Regions from separate parts of the Streptomyces sp. Y309 genome, predicted to be linked through region 1. Evidence: riboswitches for the same ligand, from Rfam matches in the RefSeq annotation. Region 1 holds a riboswitch; each other region holds the start of a gene.
What was found. A riboswitch is a leader RNA that binds a small molecule or an ion and turns the genes downstream of it on or off. The one in region 1 is predicted to bind cobalamin.
Positions count from the first base shown of each region.

Region 1 (3,265 bases):
GTCGCCGTACCGGTCGATCATCCAGGCGACCATGTTGTGGATCGACAGATAGCCCGCGATGGACGGACAGCCGGAGGCGAGGGCCTCGAAGACGAGGACGCCGTCGGCCCGGGTGAGCCCGGAGCCGCCCGCGTCCTCGGCGACGTACATGCCGCCGAGACCGAGATCCGCGGCCTTGCGCAGCACCTCGACCGGGAAGTGCTTGTCCCGGTCCCAGGCGAGCGCGTGCGGGGCCAGGTGTTCCTGGGCGAAGTCGAGGGTCGTCTCGACGATGGCGAGCTGGTCGTCGGTGAGCAGGGTGCTGGTCATGGCGCCGGTCACCGCATCGTCGGGAGGGTGAAGGACGCGCCTTCCTTGGTCCCGGAGGGCCAGCGCGAGGTGACGGTCTTGGTGCGGGTGTAGAAGCGGATCGAGTCGGGGCCGTGCTGGTTGAGATCGCCGAATCCGGAGCGCTTCCAGCCGCCGAAGGTGTGGTACGCGACAGGGACCGGGATGGGTACGTTGACGCCGACCATGCCGGTGTCGACGCGCCGGGTGAAGTCGCGGGCGGTGTCGCCGTCGCGCGTGAAGAGCGCGACGCCGTTGCCGTACGGGTGCTCGGTGGGCAGCCGCAGCGCCTCTTCGTAGTCGGCGGCGCGTACGACGGACAGGACCGGGCCGAAGATCTCCTCCTGGTAGATCCGCATGTCGGTGGTGACGCGGTCGAAGAGGGAGGCGCCCGCGAAGAATCCGCCCTCGTGGCCGGGGAGCGTGAAGTCCCGTCCGTCGACGACGAGTTCGGCGCCCTCCTCGACGCCCAGGTCCACGCAACCGCGGACCCGGTCGACGGCGTCGCGGCTGACGAGCGGGCCGAAGTCGGCATCGGCGTCGTCGGAGCGGCCGATGCGCAGCGCGCCGATGCGGTCCCTGAGGCGGGCCACCAGGGCGTCGGCGGTGGCCTCGCCGACCGGCACGGCCACCGAGATCGCCATGCAGCGCTCGCCCGCCGAGCCGTAGCCGGCGCCGATCAGGGCGTCCACGGCCTGGTCGAGGTCGGCGTCCGGCATCACGATCATGTGGTTCTTGGCGCCGCCGAAGCACTGGGCGCGCTTGCCGTGGGCGGCGGCGGTGGCGTAGATGTGCGCGGCGACCGGCGTCGAGCCGACGAAGCCGAGCGCCTCGACGCGCGGGTCTTCCAGGAGGGTGTCGACGGCTTCCTTGCCGCCGTTGACGACGTTGAGGATGCCCGGCGGCAGGCCCGCCTCCAGGAAGAGTTCGGCGAGGCGCAGCGGGACGGACGGGTCGCGTTCGGAGGGCTTCAGGATGAAGGCGTTGCCGCAGGCGATGGCGGGCGCGGCCTTCCACAGGGGAATCATCGCGGGGAAGTTGAACGGCGTGATACCGGCGACGACGCCGATGGGGCGGCGCAGCGAGTGCACGTCGATGCCGGTCCCGGCGTTGTCGGTGAACTCGCCCTTGAGCAGGTGCGGGATGCCCGCGGCGAACTCCACGACCTCCAGGCCGCGCTGGAGGTCGCCGTGCGCGTCGGGGACGGTCTTGCCGTGCTCGGCGGACAACAGTCGCGCCAGGGACTCGCGTTCGCCGTCGACGAGCTGGAGGAACCGCAGCAGGACGCGGGCGCGGCGCTGCGGGTTCCACTCGCCCCACTCGCGCTGCGCCTGCGCCGCGTCGGCGATGGCGGCCTCGGTCTCGGCGCGGTTCGCGAGCGGGACGCGGGCCTGTACGTCGCCGGTGTTGGGGTCGTACACGTCGGCGAGCGTGCCCGAGGTGCCCGGGGTGTGCTTGCCGCCGATGAAATGGGTCAGTTCACGGACCATGGGGAGCCTGCTCTTTCGTCAGGTGCGATCCGGGGAGGGGCGCGGCCGGCCGACCGTCGGGGCATGCGGGCATGCGCGGGCATGCCGGTCCGACGGGCGGAAAAGTGGACGCGAACGGCGAAGGGGCCGTCAGACAGCGGGGGTTGTCGCTCGCATTGCCGGATCACCGGGGTCGGTTGTCGCTCGCAATGCCGGATCACCGGGTTCGTGAGTGCGCACCGGGGCCATGCGTGTCTGCTCCATCCTCGTGGACAACACGGAACACCCCGCGGCCGGTATCCTGACTCCCGGATCAGCGCCCGTTCTCCCGCCTTCCCGACGGACTTCTCCGTCAGTGGCGTTGTTGCACGCGAGAACGCACTCCCCGGTCACAGTGGCGGGACCGCGCCGGATTCACACCGGCTTCCCTGCACCGCGGGCTTCGCCACGAACATATACTTGGACGTCCTAGTAAGTCCACACCCGACTGCGCGGCCCTCCGAGGTTCAGCGACATCTTGTCCGGGGTTCACCGGACGCTTCACACTCTCTCTCCGTTGGTTCGTCCGGTCCGTTGAGCGGCCTGTCCGATGCGAGGGGACACAGTGGAGCGATTAACAGCGAGTGATCCAGAGGAAGTCGGGCGCTATCGGACCATCGCGGAGCTGGGCCGCGGCGGGATGGGGCGCGTCTTGCTGAGCAGCGCCCCGGACGGCCGACTCGTCGCGCTGAAGCAGGTGCGCAGCCAGTTCGTCGAGGACGACGGCTTCCGGGCCCGGTTCCGCCGCGAGGTGGACGCCTCCCGCAAGGTGTCCGGCGCGTACACCTCGGCGGTGATCGACGCCGACGCCGACGCGCCCGAGCCGTGGCTGACATCGGAGTTCGTCCCGGGCCCTTCGCTTCAGCAAGCGGTGACGGCCCTCGGCGCGCTGCCGGAGGAAGCGGTGCTGCGCATGGCCGCGGGGCTGGCCTCCGCCCTGCTCGACATCCACCGGGCCGGCCTTGTGCACCGGGATCTGAAGCCGTCCAATGTGCTGCTCGCCGACGACGGCCCCAGGGTGATCGACTTCGGCATCGCACGGGCGACCGACAGCGAAGGCGGCACCGAGCTGACCCACTCGGGCTGGCTGGTCGGCTCCCCCGGCTTCATGTCCCCGGAGCAGGCCCAAGGGCAGCCGCTCGGCTCGGCCAGCGATGTGTTCTCCCTGGGGACGGTGCTGGTGATGGCGTGCACGGGCAAGTGCCCGTTCGCCGGGCCGTCCACGCCGCAGACCCTGTACAACGTGGTGCACACCGACCCCGATCTCAGCGGGCTCCCGGAGAGGATCCGCCCCGTCGTCACCCGTTGCCTGGCCAAGGACCCGAGCGAGCGGCCGAGTCCGGCCCAGCTCCTCGAAGAGATCGGCCGGCTCTCGCCCTCCGCCCGTCCCTGGCCGCTCGAGGTACACGAGCTGATCGCGGCGCAGCAGG
Region 1 covers NZ_CM160048.1:374,424-377,688, forward strand. Annotated here, with positions in the region: gene AC0KTA_RS01595 (acyl-CoA dehydrogenase family protein) at 1-309, opposite strand, end outside; gene AC0KTA_RS01600 (CoA-acylating methylmalonate-semialdehyde dehydrogenase) at 318-1,817, opposite strand; cobalamin riboswitch at 2,071-2,249, opposite strand; gene AC0KTA_RS01605 (serine/threonine-protein kinase) at 2,386-3,265, shown strand, end outside.

Region 2 (3,265 bases), 6.2 Mb from region 1:
GGCGGTGGTGGCGCCGGAGTCGATCCGCGCGCACGCGGTGCGCGGCTTCGGGGGCGTCTCGCCGCCGGGGGCGTCGGCCGGCGTGCCGAAGTCGATGACGACGGCGACCCGCTTGCGGCCGTCCTCGGCGGGAGTCTTCGCGCAGATCGCGTCGAAGTCGGCCGTGCCGCGCGGCTTCTCGGCGCTGCCGGAGTTGGCGGACACGGCGAACCGGAAGCCCTCCACGTCGCCGTCGTCGGGCCGGGCGATGGAGGGCCCCTGCGTCGCGTACACCCACGAGCCGTCCTTGCCCTGCTGCCAGAACGACCAGTAGCGGTAGTCGGAGGCGTGGGCGGGGCCCGCGGCGAGGAGCGCGCCGGCCAGCAGGGCCAGGAGCGCGGTGAGCGGGGCGGCCACCGTGAGGCGGCCGCGCCCCGGGTGGCGCCGGCTCACAGCTGGTTCTTCTTCTTGCGGCCGCTGAGCAGGAAGCCGATGCCCGCGCCCGCGACCAGGCCGACGCCGACGATCCACCAGATGCTGACGCCGGAACCGTCGTCCTGGTCCTTGTCCTTCTCCTTGGCCCCGGCGGTGGCCTCCGCGACGGCCTTGGGCTTCGGGCCCTGCGCGTTCAGCTGCTTGACGAGGTCGGCGCCGCCGAAGTCGCGTACGTCCATGTCCGCGGCGAGGGCCGCGAAGACGAGCTGGGAGTAGGCGGCGGGCCCGCTGTCCTTGGCCCAGGCGGCGGAGTTCTTCGACAGCCACTCGGCCGACTTCTTCGCCTGCTCCTGCTGTCCCGCGGCGGCGAGCGCGACCACCGCGTCGGCGGTGTTGCCGACGTCCGGCTGGTCCTTGGCGCCGGGCATGGAGGAGGTGAGGTGGCCGGTCTTGGCGAGGGACTGCAGCAGGTAGCCGGTGCCGTTCCGGGCGGCCTGCTCGGCGGTGTCCGGCTTCGCGCACTTCGGCGCGGAGCCGGCCGTCTTCCCCTTCGCCGGTACGAGGCCCTGGCCGAGGCCGCCGAGCACGCCGGCCGCGGTGGCGTCGGCGTTCGGCGCGAGCTTGCCGGACTTGGCGTCGGCGAGGCCGAACGCGCCGCCGTCCTTGCCGCAGTCCATGGCGAGCTTCGGCAGCGCGTCGAGCGGCGACTTGCCCTTCTGGGACTTCACGGACGCGGGCTTCTCGCCGACCGCGGCGAGCGCGCCGATCACGATGCCGGTGGAGTTGGCGTCGCTGGGCAGGCCCGGGTTGTAGCCCCAGCCGCCGTCCTGGTTCTGGACGGACTTCAGCCAGTCGAGGCCCTTCTTCACCGCGTTCGACTCGTTGCCGAGGGAGTGCAGCGCCTGGATCGCGGCGGCGGTGGAGTTCGAGTCGACCTGCGTCTTGGACCCGCACGGCTCGGTCGCGTCCGCGCGGTACGCGGCGAAGCCGCCGCTCGCGCACTGCTGGCCGGTGAGCCAGTCGACGGCCTTCGCGGCCGGGGTGACGCCCACGGTCTTCTGCGCGAGCAGCGCGTACGACTGCCGGAACACGCCGTCGAACTGCGGGTCCTTCTTGCCGTACAGACCGGACGGCAGCGGTCCCCCGGTCGCATCCGCCGACGGCGGCGCGTCGTCGGCGAGGGCGGCCGGGGCGGTGGCGGTGCCGAGGGCGACGGCCACGGCCAGGGCAGCTGCGCTGCGGCGAACGTTCATGATGCGGCGGGTGCCTCTCCCTGTGGGGAGCCGGGCGGCACGGCACGCACGGGCACCGGGCGGCTCGGGCTCCGTATACCTCGACGGTGCCGGCCATCGGCACGTGCCGATGACGCGAGCCGGTCATGCGGCGTACGAGGCAATCCGGCTTACCGCACCCAGGTGCGGATCACGGCTGCGGGTCAGCGCCGGATTTCCACCGGCTTCCCCTCGTACGCGCATGATGACGACCCGCCCACTCTACCGGCCCGTATCCCGCCCCCTCGGGCCCGGCACCGGGTGCCCCCGGCCCCGCCCCGCCGCCCCGGCGCGGTCTGGCAGGCCGGTGCGGGCGGGCGTACGTTGGCCTGGGCCCCGGGGCACGGGAGTTGGGCCGGGGCACGGGAGCCGAGGGGGCACGCATGGCGGGTGCGGAGACGGAACGTACCGAGGGGCCGGGACGGCGGGACGGCGCCCGCACCTGTCTCGTCACCGGCGCGGCATCCGGCATCGGCCGGGCTGTCGCGCGCCGCCTCGCCGCTCAGGGCCACCGCGTCATCGGCGCCGACATCGCGGAGATCAAGGACGCGGGCTACACCGGATACGCCGGGGACACCGCGTACGCCGCGATCCAGGCCGACCTGGCCACCGCCGAGGGGCGGGCCCTGCTCGTGGAGGGGGCCGCCGAGCTGGGCGGCGGCCGCCTGGACGCGGTGGTGGCGTGCGCGGGGGTCGGCCTGTTCGACCCGGTGGCCGTGCGCGTGAACGGCTTCGGCGCCATCGCCACGCTGGCGGGCCTGCGGCCGCTGCTCGCGGCGGGCCGGGACCCGCGGGCGCTCGCCGTGGCGTCGCTGGCCGCCGTGCACGAGACCGATCCGGCGATCGTCGCCGCGGTGCTCGCGGACGACGAGGTGGCGGCCGTCGCCGCCGCGCGGGCCGCCGTCGACCGCGGCGAGGAACAGCTCGTGTACGCCTCCGCGAAGCGGGCGCTGGTCCGCTGGGTGCGGCGGGCCGCGGTCACCGACGCCTGGGCGGGCGCCGGCATCCCGCTCAACGCGATCGCGCCCGGCATCGTCCGCACCCCGCTCAGCCGCCCCCTGCTCGAAGACCCGGAACTGCACGCGCTCACCGACGCGTCCGTCCCGATGCCGCTGCACGGCTACGCGGACCCGGAACAGATCGCCCCGCTGATCGACCACCTGACGTCGCCGGAGAACACCCACGTCACGGGCCAGGTGGTGTTCATCGACGGGGGAGCGGACGCGGTGCTGCGGGGGGACGAGGGCTGGTGACGACGCGGGCCGCCTAGGCGGCGTACGCCACGTACACGACCGGATCACTCCCCGGCACGGCCTCCGCGCGCCCCAGCTTCACAAGCCGCCGCAGGTGGGCCTCCGCCTCCGACACCGCGATGTTCCGTGAGCCGTAGGGGATGTCGGCCCAGGGCCTGTTCCACTCCATGCGCTCGGCGAGCTGCCAGGGCGTGCGCGGCTCACCGAGCAGCGTGAGCAGCTGTGCGAGCCGCTCCTCGTGATGGTCGAGCAACTCCCGTACGCGGGGCCGGGCTTCGGTGAAGGCGTGCTGATGAGCAGGAAGAACCTCGGCGACACCGAGCCGCC
Region 2 covers NZ_CM160048.1:6,540,225-6,543,489, forward strand. Annotated here, with positions in the region: gene AC0KTA_RS26965 (SCO2322 family protein) at 1-432, opposite strand, end outside; gene AC0KTA_RS26970 (prenyltransferase/squalene oxidase repeat-containing protein) at 429-1,667, opposite strand; cobalamin riboswitch at 1,768-1,917, opposite strand; gene AC0KTA_RS26975 (SDR family oxidoreductase) at 2,069-2,938, shown strand; gene AC0KTA_RS26980 (MBL fold metallo-hydrolase) at 2,952-3,265, opposite strand, start outside.
Region 2: linked by a shared signal. The riboswitch ahead of AC0KTA_RS26970 (prenyltransferase/squalene oxidase repeat-containing protein) and the one ahead of AC0KTA_RS01600 (CoA-acylating methylmalonate-semialdehyde dehydrogenase) in region 1 are both predicted to bind cobalamin.

Region 3 (3,265 bases), 6.8 Mb from region 1:
GAGCGCCCCCCGAGCCGCGGCTGCTGCTGCCTGCACCGCTGTGGGCGGTGTGCCAACTCGTGCCGATCCGGCCGGTGCCGCTGTGGGCGGGGCGCCGAGTTCGACTCCGGGCGCTGTGGGCGGCAGCCAGTCGACTCGTGCCGCTGCTGCTGTGGGCAATCGTCCCGCAGGGCGAGTGGGGCATCCCCTGCTCGAGCGAAGCCGAGAGCTTGGGGAAGGGTGGGCACAGCCCACCGCGCCGGGTGCCCCTTGGTCACACGTCCACCCCGTGCCAGGTCGACGGCCACCGCAACTCCCAGGGCAAGCCACCCAACCCTGCGGGACAACTTCACGGCCCGCTCAATGTCCCCCACGCCGACGGCACGTCCCTCGCCGTTGAGGACGGGGCGATGCTCAACGCGCCCTGCGTAGGCCAAGGTGCCCCCCAGCCGCACCCCCAACGCCCCCGCGAAGGAGGCCTCGACAACGCCCGCGTTGGGACTCGGATGCTTGGCGGCATCGTCCCGCCAGGCCCGCACCGCCCCACGAGGGCACCCCCCGGCGACCACGGCGAGGGCGGCGGTGAGCCGGGCCCCGGGCCACCCCAACAGATCGTCGAGCCGGGCGGCAGCCCACCCGTACCGCCGGTACTTGGCGGACTTGTGCCCCACCATCGCGTCCAGCGTGTTGACCGCCCGGAACCCGACGAGCCCCGGCACACCCCCGACGGCACCCCACACCAGCGCCCCCACGACGGCGTCGGACGTGTTCTCGGCGACGGACTCCACCACGGCCCGGGCGATCCCGTCGGCGTCCAGCGCCTCGGGATCACGCCCGCACAGGTGCGGCAGCCGCTCCCGCGCGACGTCGACGTCCCCGGCGGCGAGCGCGCCCCCGATGGCACGGGCCTCACGGCCGAGGGAGGTGCCCCCGACGACGGCCCAGGTCGCGGCGGCGGTCAGTCCGACGGACGCGGCACGGGACCGGCGTACGGCAAGAGAGGCGAGCGCACCGGCACCGACGGCGCCCCCGGCGCACACCAGTGTGTGCAGCGCGCCCCACCCCCGGTGGTCGCGCCACAGCACTCGCTCGACGGCCCCCGCCGCCCGCCCGAACGCGGCGACCGGATGCCCGTGGCGAGGATCGCCGAGCAGCAGGTCACCGAGGAGGCCGGCGGCGGCGCCGTACGCGAAGTCGCGATCGGCACGCATGGGGTCAGCCCGCCGTCACGCCGAGCGGAGTGAGCGGGGGAAATGGCACCCGCGACAGGGCAGGGACCGGCAACGGGCGGCCGCGCATGGCGATATGTCCTCACTCAGGGTGTCCGCGCCCTGGTTCGACGAGACCGGCGGCGAGAGTTCCTGGCTCCCGGGGACCGTGTTCGGATCACCCGGTGACAGTGGCGGGACCGCGCCGGATTCGCACCGGCTTCCTCTCCTGCCGCCGTAATTGGCTCCGGCAGTCCACCATGGCCCGCGACGCCCGTCAACTCGCTGTTGACCTGCGACGGGAGAGTGTGTGGAGGTACACATGGTGGCCGGTTGGACGGTCGGCCGACAGGGATGCCGAACGCCCTGTGGGCGGCGAACGTTGAGAGAACGTTCGCCGCCCACAGGGCGTTTGACGTGGTGCCGCCGCGTCGGGCGACTTGCCGCCGCGTCAGGCGACGATCAGCGAGATCCCGTACGCCACTGCCCCCGCGCACAGCGCGAAGCACGCGTACGCGCCCACGCGCGCGGGGAGCGCGGCCGTGGCGCCGCCGGCCGCTCGCGCCTCCTTGGCCTGCTCCTGCTTGGAGAGGCCGACGATGCCGAGAGTGAACAGGCCCACGAGGGCGACGGTCACCCCGAGGCTGACTCCGAAGACGGAGCCCAGAGCTGCCCAGTCGATCTTCATGCTGCTTCTTCCTTAGACCGTGGCGGGCCGGGCGGAGTCCGCCACAGCCGTGGCGGGCGCGGCGGACGCGGGCGAGAGGGTCGTCGTCCGGACAGCGGCATCGGCGTCGCCGCCGGCGGTGGTGTCCTCGGCGGCGGCCGGGGCCACCGGACCCGCCGGGGGTGGGGTGACGGCGGCGATGGCGGTGGTCACGACGCCCGCGGGCTCGGCGTCGGCACCGGCGGCACCGGGGGTGCCGATGTTGTCGGCCGTGACGTTCGTGTGGTCGACCGGCTGGCGGCGCGACAGCGACCAGATGACGGCGGAGCCGCCGATCAGGAGCGCGGCCGTGGTGGCGATGCCCCAGGTGCCCTGCTTGGTGAGGAGCTCGGCGCCCGCGCCGACCAGGCCGGCGGCCGGCAGCGTCAGGCCCCACGCCACGAACATCCGCGTCGCCGTGGACCAGCGGACCACGCCGCCCTTGCGGCCGAGGCCCGCGCCCATCACGGCGCCGGAGCAGACCTGGGTGGTGGAGAGCGAGAAGCCGATGTGCGAGGAGGCGAGGATGGCGGTCGCGGCGGACGTCTGCGCGGCGAAGCCCTGCGGCGGGGCCAGTTCGGTGAGGCCCTTGCCCATGGTGCGGATGATCCGCCAGCCGCCGAGGTACGTACCGAGCGCGATGGCGACACCGGCCGAGACGATGACCCACATCGGGGGGTTCGCGCCGGGGTTGAGCACGCCGCCGGTGATGAGGGCCAGCGTGATGATGCCCATGGTCTTCTGCGCGTCGTTCGTGCCGTGGGCGAGCGAGACGAGTCCGGCGGAGGCGATCTGGCCCGCGCGATAGCCCTTCGAGGTGGCCTTCTCGTCGGCGCGGCCACTGATCTTGTACGTCAGCCGGGTCGCGAGCGTCGCGGCGATACCGGCGACGAGCGGGGCGGCCACAGCGGGGAGCAGCACCTTGGTGACGACGGTGCCGCCGTTGACCGACGACCAGCCCATGGACATCACGGCGGCGCCGATGAGGCCGCCGAACAGGGCGTGCGAGGAGCTGGACGGCAGGCCGAGCAGCCAGGTCAGCAGATTCCAGAGGATCGCGCCCACCAGGGCCGCGAATATCACTTCGGTCTTCAGACCGTCTTCGTTGATGATGCCGCCGGAGATCGTCTTGGCGACTTCGACGGAGAGGAACGCTCCGACGAGGTTCAGCACGGCGGACATGGCCACCGCCGTCTTGGGCTTGAGAGCGCCGGTCGAGATGGTCGTCGCCATCGCGTTGGCAGTGTCGTGGAAACCGTTCGTGAAATCGAACACGAGAGCGGTAACGATCACGATCCCGAGGAGAAGCGTGATGTGTTCCATTTACCCAGGCTTCTGTTGGACGTCAGTGGCTCGTGGAACGTAGGCAACC
Region 3 covers NZ_CM160048.1:7,206,078-7,209,342, forward strand. Annotated here, with positions in the region: partial or broken gene AC0KTA_RS29865 (cobalamin biosynthesis protein) at 258-1,190, opposite strand; cobalamin riboswitch at 1,313-1,439, opposite strand; gene AC0KTA_RS29870 (hypothetical protein) at 1,639-1,875, opposite strand; gene AC0KTA_RS29875 (inorganic phosphate transporter) at 1,888-3,216, opposite strand.
Region 3: linked by a shared signal. The riboswitch ahead of AC0KTA_RS29865 (cobalamin biosynthesis protein) and the one ahead of AC0KTA_RS01600 (CoA-acylating methylmalonate-semialdehyde dehydrogenase) in region 1 are both predicted to bind cobalamin.